DNA from 3 places in the Streptomyces sp. NPDC050535 genome. Region 3 is predicted to be linked to each of the others. Evidence: riboswitches for the same ligand, from Rfam matches in the RefSeq annotation. Region 3 holds a riboswitch; each other region holds the start of a gene.

Region 1 (4,275 bases), on a different contig from region 3:
GCGTCCGCGAGGCCGCGCTCCCGCAGCCACTCCAGCGCCTTCACCGTCCCCCGGGTCCCGGGGACGACGACGAGGTCCGCGTCGGTCAGTTCCTCGGCGCGGTCCACGAACCGCACGACGACACCCGGTTCGGCGGCCAGCGCGTCCACGTCCGTGAAGTTGGACATCAGGGGGACGGCGCAGACGGCGACCCGGAGGATGTCCTGGCCGACGGGGGCGGCCACCACCGACTCCCGGACCGTGCCCCTCAGCGAGACCCGCAGCCCGTCCTCCTCGTCGATCCCGAGCCCGTGCCGGAAGGGCAGCACACCGTAACTGGGCCGCCCGGTGAGCCCCTTGAGCATGTCGAGGCCCGGCTCCAGCAGGGAGACGTCCCCGCGGAACTTGTTCACCAGGAACCCGGCGACGAGTTCCTGGTCCTCGCGGGAGAGCAGCGCGACGGTCCCGAAGAAGGACGCGAAGACGCCGCCACGGTCGATGTCACCGACGACGAGCACGGGCAGCCGCGCGTTCCGCGCGATCCCCATGTTCACGATGTCGGTCCGCCGAAGATTGATCTCGGCGGGACTGCCCGCCCCCTCGCAGATCACCGCGTCATACGTGCCCCGCAGTTCGGCGAGACACTCCAGCACGGTCCCGAGCAACGACTCCTGCCGGCCGCCGTGATAGCCGCGGGCGCTCATCTCGCCCACGGGCCTGCCCATGAGCACGACCTGACTGCTCCGGTCGCCGCCCGGCTTGAGCAGCACGGGGTTCATCAGCACGCTGGGCTCCACCCGGGCGGCCTGCGCCTGCATGGCCTGCGCCCGCCCGATCTCGGCACCCTCCCGCGTCACGAACGAGTTCAGCGACATGTTCTGCGCCTTGAAGGGCGCCACCTTGACACCCTGGCGCACCAGCCACCGGCAGATCCCGGCGGTCACCACGCTCTTGCCGGCGTCGGAGGTGGTTCCGGCGACCAGCAGCCCGCCGCTCATGAACCGCCTCCCCGCCGCTTCGGCAGCAGGCCCGCGGCACACACGCCGAACGCGAGCCAGCTCACACGCCGGGACAGCCGCACGGCGCGCTCGATGTCGCCGACCGCGACGGCCCGGCCCTCCCCGTTCAGTACGGGCCGGTGCTCGACCCTTCCCCCGTACGCGAGGGTCCCGCCGAGCCGCACCCCGAGCGCCCCCGCGAACGAGGCCTCCACGGGACCGGCGTTGGGGCTCGGATGCCTCCCCGCGTCAGCGCGCCAGGCGCGCACGGCGCCCCGCGGGTCGCTTCCGGCGGCGGCGGCGAGTACCGCGGTGAGCCGCGCGCCCGGCCAGCCCGCGACGTCGTCGAGCCGTGCGGAGGCCCAGCCGTAGCGCCGGTACCTGGAGGACTTGTGCCCGACCATCGCGTCCAGGGTGTTGACGGCACGGAACCCGACAAGACCGGGCACGCCGGCCACCGCACCCCACACCAGAGCCCCCACCACGGCGTCGGAGGTGTTCTCGGCGACGGACTCGACGACGGCCCGGGCGATCCCGTCCGCGTCGAGAGCCTGCGGATCCCGCCCGCACAGACGCGGCAGCCGCTCCCGGGCCACCTCGACGTCGCCGGCCGCGAGCGCGCCGCCGATCGCCCGGGCCTCCCGGCCGAGGGAGGTGCCGCCGACGACGGCCCAAGTGGCGGCCGCGGTCAGTGCGATGGAGGCGGTACGGGAATCACGTACGGAACGGGCGGCGAGCGCCGCGAGCCCGGCGGCACCGCCGGCGCACACGGCCGTGTGCAGCGCGCCCCAGCCGCGGTGGTCCCGCCAGAGCGTCCGTTCCACGGCACCCGCGGCCCGCCCGAAAGCGGCGACCGGATGTCCACGGCGGGGATCGCCGAGCAGCAGGTCACCGAGAAGGCCGGCGGCGGCGCCGTACGCGAAGACGCGATCGGCACGCACCGGCTCAGCCGGCCGTCAGGTCAGGCACAGCCGTCGTTCGCAGGGCACTTGGGCAGCCGCGCATGGCGATATGTCCTCACTCAGGGTGTCCACGCCCTGGTTCGAAGAGACCGGCGGTGAGAGTTCCTGGCTCCCGGGGAATTCCTTCCCCGATGACAGTGGCGGGACCGCGCCGGACTCACACCGGCTTCCTCTCTTGCCGCCGTACTTGGCCCCGGCAGTCCACCACGGGGTTGGAAGACCCGTCAACTTGCTGTTGACCTGCGACGGAGGAGTGTGCTGAGGCCCACACGGGGCCGGTTTTCCTCTAGGCCGACAAAAAGACCTTTCATAGACTCGAATACGACAATCGGGGAGCGGTCCGAGGGCGGTTGCCTCCGTGTGGTGACGTGGTGGGGCTCCTCTCGGCGGCCCTCTGGGCCGACCAAGATCACGGCGCTATCGTGACTCGGCATGGGGGAAAGAGACGGACACGCGTCGGGGGACGCCGGCTCTTGGGCAGCAGGAGGTAGGCGTGTCCTATGAGAACTCGTCCGAGCGGTTCTGGCACAAGAGCAGCTTCAGCGGGGCCGATTACGACTGTGTCGAGGTGGCGTTCGTCGGAGACGGCGTGATCGTCCGTGACTCGCAGAACCCGTCGGGGCCGTATGTCGTCCTGTCCGCCGAGCGGTGGCGGACTTTTCTGACGGCTTTCGCCGGCTCAGGGGGAGGGGGAGAGACGTGACGGATCATCATCTCGCCGAGATGCGGCACGCGGTGAACGGACTGCGCGGGGGGCCGCGGAGGATCTCGGTGTCGCTCGGGACCGTGCTGATGTGCGCGGTGCTCGGCGCGATGGCCGCGCTGACCGGCGCGGCAGCCGCACTGCTGGTGGACGGCATGGCCGCGCGGCTTACCGCCTGGGTGCTGGTGGCCGCGGTGACAGCCGTGGCCGCGGGACTGTGGTGGGGCTTGGCGGAGTTCAGGAGGAATCGTCCGCCGACTGCCTGTCCGCCGGCAGCTCGGACTGCCGCTGAGCCGGGACCACGGCCCGGCGGTCGTCGCTGAGGGCGGGTTCCGTCGAACCGGTCTGCGCGATCACCTTGGCCAGCTGACGGCTCATAGCGACCACCGGGGTCATCACGACGCCGGTCACGGTACCCATCAGCCATGGGTTGGTCAGTCCGAAGGCCGCCATGGCGCCGAGCAGTCCGGCGAGGCCCGCCACCAGCACGAGGATGCAGCTGGTGCAGTAGACGATCTTCGTGGTGAAGACCCGGAGATGGTCGTCCGTGCGATGACGGTCCAGGGTGTCCATCCGGTCGGCACGGTCCTGGTCCGCCATCGCGTCCCGCACGAGCTGGTTGTAGGAGAGGTCGGCGACGGGGGTCTGCCACCGAGCCGAGTCGGCGGAGGGGATGTCGTCGGCGTCCGCGTCGCCGCTCCCGCCGTCGTCGCCGTCGGAAGGGTCACCGGCGTGAGCGGCGGTGGCTCCAGCGGGCGCTTGGGCACCGGTGGCTCCACCGGCCCCTTGGGCACCGTCCGCACCGCCGGTACGCCAGGGTGCCCGCCCGATGGCAGTGAAGACCTCCCGCCACCACTCATTCCACGCGGCTGGCAGCATATGAGGCCTCCTCGCTTCTCCCGGGCTGCTGGGGCCCGGCAGATCAGCTGCTGTCGATACCGTCCCTGATCCGGCTGATCAGTTCGATGGCCTGCTCTCCGCCGAGGGCGACCTCACGGAGATATTCGAAACACTCCTGGTGGCGCACGATCAGTTCGTGGTCGTCACGGGTGGACTGGTTTCCCTGGACCTCGAGATAGAGCAGGTCCTCGTCGTCGAGAAAGCCCAGCAGGATGAAGCTGCCGCGGGTGGAGTAGTGGGCGCCCGCGGCGAAGGGGAGCACCTGGAGGGACACCTGGGGGCGCTTCGAGGTGTCGATGAGGTGCTGCAACTGGGCGCGCTGCACCCTCGGTCCGCCGACCTGCCGGTGCAGTGCCGCCTCGTCGACGACGAAGAAGGTCAACGGCGGGTCCTCGCCCTCCATCGTGCGTTCCTGGCGCGCGGTGCGCAGCTCCACGATTCGCCGGGCCCGCGCCTCATCGACCCGGGGGGTGAGCAGGGCCATCGCGTAGTCGTCGGTCTGGAGAAAGCCGGGCACCACGATCGGGTTGTAGGTACGGATCGACGCGGCGGCGCTCTCGTAGCCCAGGTACTGACCGAACCCCGGTCCCAGGATGTCGTTGTACTGGGCCCACCAGCTCGCGCCCTTCGAACCGCGCGCGGCTTCCTCCAACTCCGTGACGAGTTCGAGTTCCGCCACCTCGTACTGCTGGAGCAGGGCGCGCAGATCGGTGACCGAGAGGCTGACCGTGCC
Region 2 (4,275 bases), on a different contig from region 3:
CCGACCTGTCTTTCTGGAACTCGGTGGCCCGGGTGGGCGATACCCCGGCCGATTGACCTCTGACAAAGCGCATTTTTCCCGCGCACGCGGGGGCGCGTACAGGGCTCACTTCTCCACCCTGTGCTCCCCTCACGGGCGAGCACCTAATCGAGGAGCCCTACACGTACCTTCCGTGACCTGCTCCGGCCCGACGGCCGGGGACGACCGGGAAGGGGCCGCGGCGTGCCCTTCCCGGTCGTCCCGGCGGGTCAGGACCCGGCGAGTTCGGTGCGGACCGTCCGGGCCGCCGCGACCAGGTTCTCCAGCGACGCGCGCGTCTCGGGCCAGCCGCGCGTCTTCAGTCCGCAGTCGGGGTTGACCCACAGCCGCTCGGCGGGGATGGCCTCAAGTCCCTTGCGCAGCAGGGCGGATGCCTCGTCCGCGCTCGGCACGCGCGGCGAGTGGATGTCGTAGACGCCGGGACCGGCCTCGCGCGGATAGCCGTGCTCGGCCAGCTCCCGGGCGACCTGCATGTGTGAGCGGGCCGCCTCCAGGCTGATGACGTCGGCGTCGAGGTCGTCGATGGCCCGGACGATGTCCCCGAACTCGGCGTAGCACATGTGGGTGTGGATCTGGGTGTCCGGGCGTACGCCGCCGGTGCTGAGCCGGAACGCCTCGGTGGCCCACGCCAGATACGCCGGATGGTCCGCGGCGCGCAGCGGCAGCGTTTCGCGCAGCGCGGGTTCGTCGACCTGGATGACCGAAGTCCCGGCCGCCTCAAGGTTGTTGACCTCGTCCCGCAGAGCGAGGGCGACCTGGCGGGCCGTGTCGCCGAGCGGCTGGTCGTCACGGACGAAGGACCAGGCGAGCATGGTGACAGGGCCGGTCAGCATGCCCTTGACGGGGCGGTCGGTCAGGGACTGGGCGTACGTCGTCCAGCGCACCGTCATCGGCTCGGGGCGGGAGATGTCACCGGCCAGGATCGGCGGGCGGACGTAACGGGTGCCGTACGACTGGACCCAGCCGTGCCGCGTGGCGAGGTAGCCGGTGAGCTGTTCGGCGAAGTACTGGACCATGTCGTTGCGTTCGGGCTCGCCGTGCACGAGGACGTCGAGGCCGGTCTTCTCCTGGAAGGAGATCACCTCGCCGATCTCGGCCCTGATGCGGTCCTCGTACCCGGAGCTGTCGATCCGGCCGGCGCGCAGATCGGCCCGCGCGGTGCGCAGTTCGGCGGTCTGCGGGAAGGAGCCGATGGTGGTGGTCGGCAGCAGGGGCAGACCGAGGTGGGCGCGCTGGGCGGCGGCGCGCTCGGAGTACGGCTCCGAGCGGCGGGCGTCGGCGTCCGCGACGGCGGCGGACCGGGCCCGCACCGCGGGGTCGCGGGTGAGCGCCGAACCGGCCCGGGAGGCCAGGTCGGCCCGGTTGGCGGCCAGTTCCGCCGCGATGGCGTCGGTCCCGAGGCCGAGACCCTTGGCGAGGGTGACGATCTCGGCGGTCTTCTGGCGGGCGAAAGCGAGCCAGCGCAGGATCTCCGGCTCGATGTCACTCTCGGCGGCGGCGTCGAGCGGGACGTGGAGCAGCGAGCAGGACGCGGCCACGTCGACCCGGTCGGCCAGGCCCAGCAGGGTGCCCAGGGTGGCGAGCGACCTGGTCAGGTCGTCGGCCCAGATGTTGCGGCCGTTGACGACGCCGGCGACCAGGCGCTTGCCCGGCAGTCCGCCGACGGCGGCGAGCGCGTCCAGGTTGGCGGCGGCCGTGCCGGTGAAGTCGAGGGCGAGGCCGTCCACCGGGGCCTTGGCCAGTACCGGCAGGGCGTCGCCCAGCCGGTCGAAGTAGGAGGCGACCAGCAGTTTCGGGCGGTCGGCGAGTCCGCCCAGATCGCGGTAGGCGCGGGTGACCGCGTTCAGCTCGGCGGGCGTGCGGTCCTGCACGAGCGCGGGCTCGTCGAGCTGTACCCACTCGGCACCCGCCGCGCGCAGGTCGGCGAGGACCTCGGCGTACACCGGCAGCAGTCGGTCGAGGAGGGTCAGCGGGTCGAAGTCCGCGGCCACGCCGGGCGCGGGCTTGGCGAGCAGCAGGTAGGTGACGGGGCCGACGAGGACCGGCCGGGCGGTGAGCCCGAGAGCCAGGGCCTCCTTGAACTCGGCGACCTGCTTGGCGGAGTCGGTGGTGAAGACGGTGTCAGGGCCCAACTCGGGTACCAGGTAGTGGTAGTTGGTGTCGAACCACTTGGTCATCTCCAGCGGCGCGACGTCCTGGGTGCCGCGCGCCATCGCGAAGTACCCGTCGAGCGGGTCGCTGGCGACGGCGTCCCGGTGACGGTCGGGGACCGCGCCGACCATGACGCTGGTGTCCAGGACGTGGTCGTAGTACGAGAAGTCACCGGTGGGGACCTCGTGGATGCCGGCACCGGCGAGCTGCTCCCAGTTGGCCCGGCGCAGTTCGGCGGCGGTGGCCCGGAGGGCGTCGGCGTCGACGCGGCCCTTCCAGTAGCCCTCGATCGCCTTCTTGAGCTCCCGGCCCTGGCCCTGACGGGGGTAGCCGTACACGGTGGCCCGTGCTGCCGCGGCTGCGGACTTCGCTGTCACGGAAATCTCCTTCGCGAGATATCTCCCTGGAATCCCGGGACGGGACGAGGGCGCGAAGGGCCGGCGACCGGACGGAACGATCCTCGTACGCGAGACACGGTCGTCCGTCCGATATGTGCGCCGACCCGCCCACGAGGTCACCGGGATGTCCGCGCACGAGGGGTCGCGCGCGGGCAGCGGGCAGGTCTTCGGACTTGTGGGCGCGCCCTCCCTGCGGAGGACATCTACTGGCCGTCGCTTCCCAGACCCGGCCGGGCCCAGTGCGTATGACGGCGGTCGTTCCCACTCACCGCTGCGGGGCAGTCCCGGATTCCCACCGGGTTCCCTCTTGCGACGCTCCCGTCTGGCGGACGGGGCGAACCAGCTGCACCGACCAGCCTAGAGGGCCGCGCGAGGCTGCGGGGGACATCGCCCACATGCCGGGCGGCGAGACTTTTGCCCGACGTTGGTTGCGGGAGGCCGGGTTGGCGTTCCGTTTACCGCCGTTCGCCGCACGTACCTCCGAGTTTCACGCGGGGGCCACGGGACCCTTCCTTGCCGTTCGGTGCTCTTGGAACACTCCAATCGCACACGTTCCAGCAGTATCCCGGCCAGCCCGGTCATCCCGTACGTCCGTTGTTTCCGTCAGGACAAGAGGTCACCCAGCCATGCCCCAAGTGAATCGGCGCCGCTTCCTCCAACTCGCCGGCGGTACCGCGGCGTTCACCGCACTGAACAGCAGCATCGAGCGGGCCGCGGCGCTGCCCGCGAACCACCGCTCCGGGACGATCGACGATGTCGAGCACATCGTCGTCCTGATGCAGGAGAACCGTTCGTTCGACCACTACTTCGGCTCGCTGAGGGGTGTCCGCGGCTTCGGCGACCCGGTTCCGGCCAAGACGTCGGGCGACAAATCGGTCTGGTACCAGTCGGACGGCACCAAGGACGTGCTCCCCTTCCGTCCCGACGCCGACGACCTGGGCATGCAGTTCATCCAGGATCTCCCGCACGGCTGGAGCGACGGACACGCCGCCTTCAACAAGGGCAAGTACGACAAATGGGTGCCCAACAAGTCGTCGACGACGATGGCGTACCTGACGCGTGAGGACATCCCGTTCCACTACGCGCTGGCCGACGCGTTCACCATCTGCGACGCCTACCACTGTTCGTTCATCGGCTCCACGGACCCGAACCGCTACTACATGTGGACGGGCTACACCGGTAACGACGGCGTCGGCGGCGGCCCGGTCCTCGGCAACGACGAGGTCGGCTACGACTGGACGACGTACCCCGAGCGCCTCGAGGCGGCCGGCGTCTCCTGGAAGATCTACCAGGACGTCGGCGACGGCCTGGACGCGAACGGCTCCTGGGGCTGGATCTCCGACGCCTACCGAGGCAACTACGGTGACAACTCGCTGCTGTACTTCAACAAGTACCGCGACGCCAAGCCCGGCGACCCGCTCTACGACAAGGCCCGCACCGGCACGGACGCCCGCAAGGGCGAGGGCTTCTTCGACCAGTTGAAGGCCGACGTGCAGGGCAGGAAGCTGCCGAAGATCTCCTGGATCGTCGCGCCCGAGGCCTTCACCGAGCACCCCAACTGGCCCGCGAACTACGGCGCCTGGTACATCTCCCAGGTCCTGGACGCGCTCACCTCGAACCCCGAGGTGTGGGGCAGGACGGCCCTGTTCATCACGTACGACGAGAACGACGGCTTCTTCGACCACCT
Region 3 (4,275 bases):
CGCGCCCGAGGAGCTGACGAGCGCGGCGGTGAGCAGCGCCGTGACGCTCAGCAGCACCAGCCGGGTGCGTGCGACGGACACCCCGAGGGAGGCCGCCGCGTCCTGCCCGAAGGCGAAGGCGTCGAGTGTCCGGGTGTACCCCAGGCAGACCACGAGTGCGAGGACGAGGACGCCGAAGCCGGCCCACACGTCCGTCCAGTCGGCGCCGCTGAGCGAGCCGAGCAGCCAGAACAGCACCCCGCGGGTGGTCTCGGCGTCGGCAGCGGTCATGATGACGAAGGAGGTGAGCGCGGAGAAGAGCTGCATGGCGGCGACGCCCGCGAGGACCACGCGGTCGGTCGTGCCGCCGAGTGTGTGGCTGAGCAGGAGTACGAGCGCGAAGGACAGGACCGCGCCCACGAAGGCACCGGCGGACACCGACACCACGCCGCCGCCGACTCCCAGCACCACCACGGCGACCGCGCCCGTCGACGCCCCGGAGGACACCCCGAGCACGAAGGGATCGGCGAGCGGATTGCGCAGCAGCGACTGCATCACCACACCGCAGACGGCGAGTCCGGCCCCGCAGACGGCGGCGAGCAGCGTGCGCGGCAGCCTGAGCTGCCACACGATGCCGTCCCGGATCGGTGAGAGATCCGTACTCCCCCAGCCGAGATGGGCCCCGACCGTCGACCAGACGTCGCCGACCCGTATGTCGGCGGGTCCGACGGTGATCGCGACGGCGACGGAGAGACAGAGCGCGGCGGCTCCGGCCGCCCCGAGCAGCAGTCCTCTGACGGTCACCCGGTGAGCCCGGACTCCCGCAGGCCCGCGGCGACTTGTTCCACACCCTCGACGGTGCGGATGGTCGGGTTCATGGCCTGGCCGCTGAGCAGGACGTACCGCCTGTGCCTGACGGCGGACATGTTCCTGGTGACCGGGTCGGACTCCAGGAACTCGATCTTCTTCGCGGCGGACTCGGCAGTCTGCGACCTGCGCGTCAGATCGCCGATGACGAGGACGTCGGGGTCACGGTCGGCGACGGTCTCCCAGTTGATCTGGGGCCATTCGTCGTGGGTGTCGTCGAAGACGTTCTGTGCGCCGAGTGTGCGGGTGATGGCACCGGGGGCGCCGCAACAGCCCGCCATGTAGGGCGATTCGGAGTTGGCGAACCAGTACAGGAGGGTGACGTCGGAGGCGTCGACGCCGGACGTGGCGGTCTCCACCCGCTTCTTGAGCGACGTGACGAGCTTCTCGCCGCGCTCCTCCACCCCGAACACCTCGGCCAGGTCGCGCACTTCGCCGTAGACGGTGTCCAACGTCAGCGGCCGCTGCCGCGCGCCGTCCCCGTCACCGGAGTTGTCCTTGCCGGCGCAGTCGGAGGGCGAGACGTACGTCGGCACGCCGAGCTTCTCGAACTGCTCGCGGGTCGCCACCCCGCCCTTGCCCAGGGTGGAGACGAAGGAGGCGGCGACGAAGTCGGGTTCGGCGTCCAGGACGCGTTCGAAGGAGGGGTTGTTGTCGGAGATCCGCTCGACCTTCGCGTTCTCCCTCTCCAGCCCCTTCATCACGGGGTCGGTCCAGGTGGCCGTCCCGGCCATCCGGTCGGCGAGTCCGAGCGCGAGCATGATCTCGGTGGTGCCCTGGTTGAGGGAGACCGCGCGCCGCGGCGGCGTGTCCACGCGCACCGCCTGCCCGCAGTTGTCGAGTGTGACGGCGCCCTTGTCGGCAGTGGTGCCGGACGAACCGGATCCGCAGCCGGTCAGGAGCAGTGCCCCCGAGGTCAGCAGGGCAGCGTGGCGGGCAAGGCGCGCGAAAGGCACGGAAGGCGATCCCTTGTCGTCGAGGACTCAAGCGCGGAGCCCGGTCGTACGGTGCTCCCCCGCGCCCTCAGGACCGCGGAGGCCGCCAGCAGGTCTTCGGACTCGGGATCACCCGGACGAGGCGCCTTCCCGGACCTCACGCGGTCCAGTGGCCGATGCCCCGCCCGTCACCCTCACCGCTGCGCGTCAGTTCCGGGTTCACACCGGATTCCCTGACCCACGTACATGGGTTCGACTGGCCTCGGCAAGCTATCACGGGGCCTCGGGGGAACCGCCGGGCGGCCTGGGCGTCCGCCGGCGCGCGGCGGAGCGGCGGCCGGGACGAGGTACGCGCCGTTGGCACGCAGACGGTCGCGCCGTGCGCTGGGGCACCCGGCGGCCACGGACGCCGGCCTCGTCCCAGCCGCTGTAGGTCCCAGCCGCCGTGGTCGCACACGGGGCGAGCTCTTCGGGCAAGGCAGGGCACGACAGGGAATCGCAGCAGGCGCGTCACCAATCCGAAGTCGCGCGATAGAAACCGCGTGACAGAAACCGGTAACTGGACGGAGATACCGGTTGTGGCGACTTTTCACCGCATAACTCCTCGGACACCCCGCCCTTTTGCCGTGCCCGACCATTGACCCTTTCTCCTCATGCCCCCTAGCGTAGAGATCGGTTACTACGCATGCGGTCCTCGTAGTTGCCACTCCCCGAACAAGCCCCGGTTTTCCCTGTGCTGCCCCGAAGCGGAGGCCATCCCCTTGCCCGAGCGTCCACTGGCACTGTTCGCCATGAGTGCCGAGACCCTGCCCAGCGTCTATCCGTCCGCCGTACTGGATCGGATCCGGGCCTGTGTCGACGTCGATCCCGATCTGATAGCCGAGGACTTCCGGGACCCACGGGTGCGAAGGGTCCTGGCGGAGGCCGAGATCCTGCTTACCGGATGGGGCTGCCCGCGCATCGACGCCGCGGTGCTCGACGCGGCCCCCAGGCTGCGTGCGGTGCTGCACGCGGCGGGCTCGGTGAAGGGGACCATGGCGCCGGGCTGGTGGGAGCGCGGCCTCGTGGTGTCCTCGGCCGCTGCCGCCAACGCCCTGCCCGTCGCCGAGTACACCCTGGGCATGATCCTGCTCGTCGGCAAGGACCTGTTCGCCTCCCGCGAGCACTACCGCGCCCGGCGCACGTTCACCGTCGCCGAGATACAGCCCGGCATCGGCAACTTCGGCCGCAGGATCGGGATCGTGGGCGCCTCGAAGATCGGCCGCCGGCTCATCGAGCTCCTGCGGCCCCACGATTTCGAGGTCGCCCTGTCCGATCCGCACGTGGACCGGGACGAGGCGGCCACCCTCGGAGTGTCCTCGCTTCCTCTCCACGAACTGATGCGGACCAGCGACATCGTCTCCGTCCACGCGCCCGCCATCCCCACCACCCACCGCATGATCGGCGCCCGCGAACTGGCGCTGATGCCCGACGGAGCCGTGCTCATCAACACCGCGCGGGGCAGTCTCGTGAACACCGACGCCCTGGTCGAAGCGCTCCGTCCGGGCCGCGTCAGCGCGATCCTCGACGTGACCGACCCCGAACCGCTGCCCTCCGACTCCCCGCTCTTCGACCTCCCCAACGTCTTCCTCACCCCGCACCTGGCCGGCTCTCAGGGCAACGAGGTGCGCCGCCTCGGTCTGTACGTGGCCGAGGAACTGGAACGCCTGCTCGCCGGACGTCCTCTCGTCCACCAGGTCGACCACACCGGACTGGAGCGCGCCGCGTGACCGACCTCGCCCGGAACACCGGGAAGACGAACCGGACTTCACCCGAGAGCACCCGTACCTCGCCCGAGGACACCCGGACCATGGCGGAGGACACCCGCACCGCGCCGGAGCCGACCCCGTCCTCCACCCAGGCACAGCCTGACCGGCCCTCCGCGGAAACCTGGGGCAACTCCGTCCTCACCCTCCACTTCACGCTCGGCAGCGAGTCGGGACCACCCCGGCTGCTCGGCCTCGGCGCACCGGCCGCCGGACGCGACGCGCTGCCCCTCGTCGAGGTGGAACTCGCCGGTCACGGACGCAGCGGCACCTCCGGCAAGCGGCATCTCGACGGACTGGTGTCCCAACGGCTGCGCTACGTGGCCCACACGTCCGACGCCGAGCGGCTCACCGTCCGTATGCACGACCCCGCGACGGACCTGACCGTCCAGGCCCACTACCGCGTTGCACCGGACCTGCCGGTTCTCACCGCCTGGGCCGAACTCACCGCGGGCGACCGGGAGATCCGCGTCGAGCAGGTCTCGTCGTTCGCCCTCTCCGGTCTCGCCGCCGCCCTCGGCGCCCGGAACCGCTGGGAGGAGGAGCTGAAGCTGTGGACCGCGGACAACCCTTGGAGCGGCGAGTACCGCTGGAGCGGGATGCCGCTCCGCGAGGCCGGGCTCATCGACGTCGGGATGACCCGGTTCGGCCAGACCGGGTCCAAGAACCGGGTGGCGCTCACCTCCACC

Evidence for each region. A riboswitch is a leader RNA that binds a small molecule or an ion and turns the genes downstream of it on or off. The one in region 3 is predicted to bind cobalamin.
Region 1: linked by a shared signal. The riboswitch ahead of ACIBLC_RS34340 (cobalamin biosynthesis protein) and the one ahead of ACIBLC_RS10075 (ABC transporter substrate-binding protein) in region 3 are both predicted to bind cobalamin.
Region 2: linked by a shared signal. The riboswitch ahead of metE (5-methyltetrahydropteroyltriglutamate--homocysteine S-methyltransferase) and the one ahead of ACIBLC_RS10075 (ABC transporter substrate-binding protein) in region 3 are both predicted to bind cobalamin.

Annotation. Positions count from the first base shown of each region.
Region 1 covers NZ_JBITHE010000022.1:71,569-75,843, forward strand. The annotation lists gene ACIBLC_RS34335 (cobyric acid synthase) at 1-977, opposite strand, end outside; gene ACIBLC_RS34340 (cobalamin biosynthesis protein) at 974-1,918, opposite strand; cobalamin riboswitch at 2,018-2,161, opposite strand; gene ACIBLC_RS34345 (DUF397 domain-containing protein) at 2,433-2,642, shown strand; gene ACIBLC_RS34350 (hypothetical protein) at 2,880-3,521, opposite strand; gene ACIBLC_RS34355 (helix-turn-helix domain-containing protein) at 3,565-4,275, opposite strand, start outside.
Region 2 covers NZ_JBITHE010000001.1:906,630-910,904, forward strand. The annotation lists gene metE (5-methyltetrahydropteroyltriglutamate--homocysteine S-methyltransferase) at 249-2,567, opposite strand; cobalamin riboswitch at 2,750-2,897, opposite strand; gene ACIBLC_RS03845 (phosphocholine-specific phospholipase C) at 3,215-4,275, shown strand, end outside.
Region 3 covers NZ_JBITHE010000003.1:451,446-455,720, forward strand. The annotation lists gene ACIBLC_RS10070 (FecCD family ABC transporter permease) at 1-783, opposite strand, end outside; gene ACIBLC_RS10075 (ABC transporter substrate-binding protein) at 780-1,802, opposite strand; cobalamin riboswitch at 1,872-2,057, opposite strand; gene ACIBLC_RS10080 (hydroxyacid dehydrogenase) at 2,543-3,550, shown strand; gene ACIBLC_RS10085 (alpha-galactosidase) at 3,547-4,275, shown strand, end outside.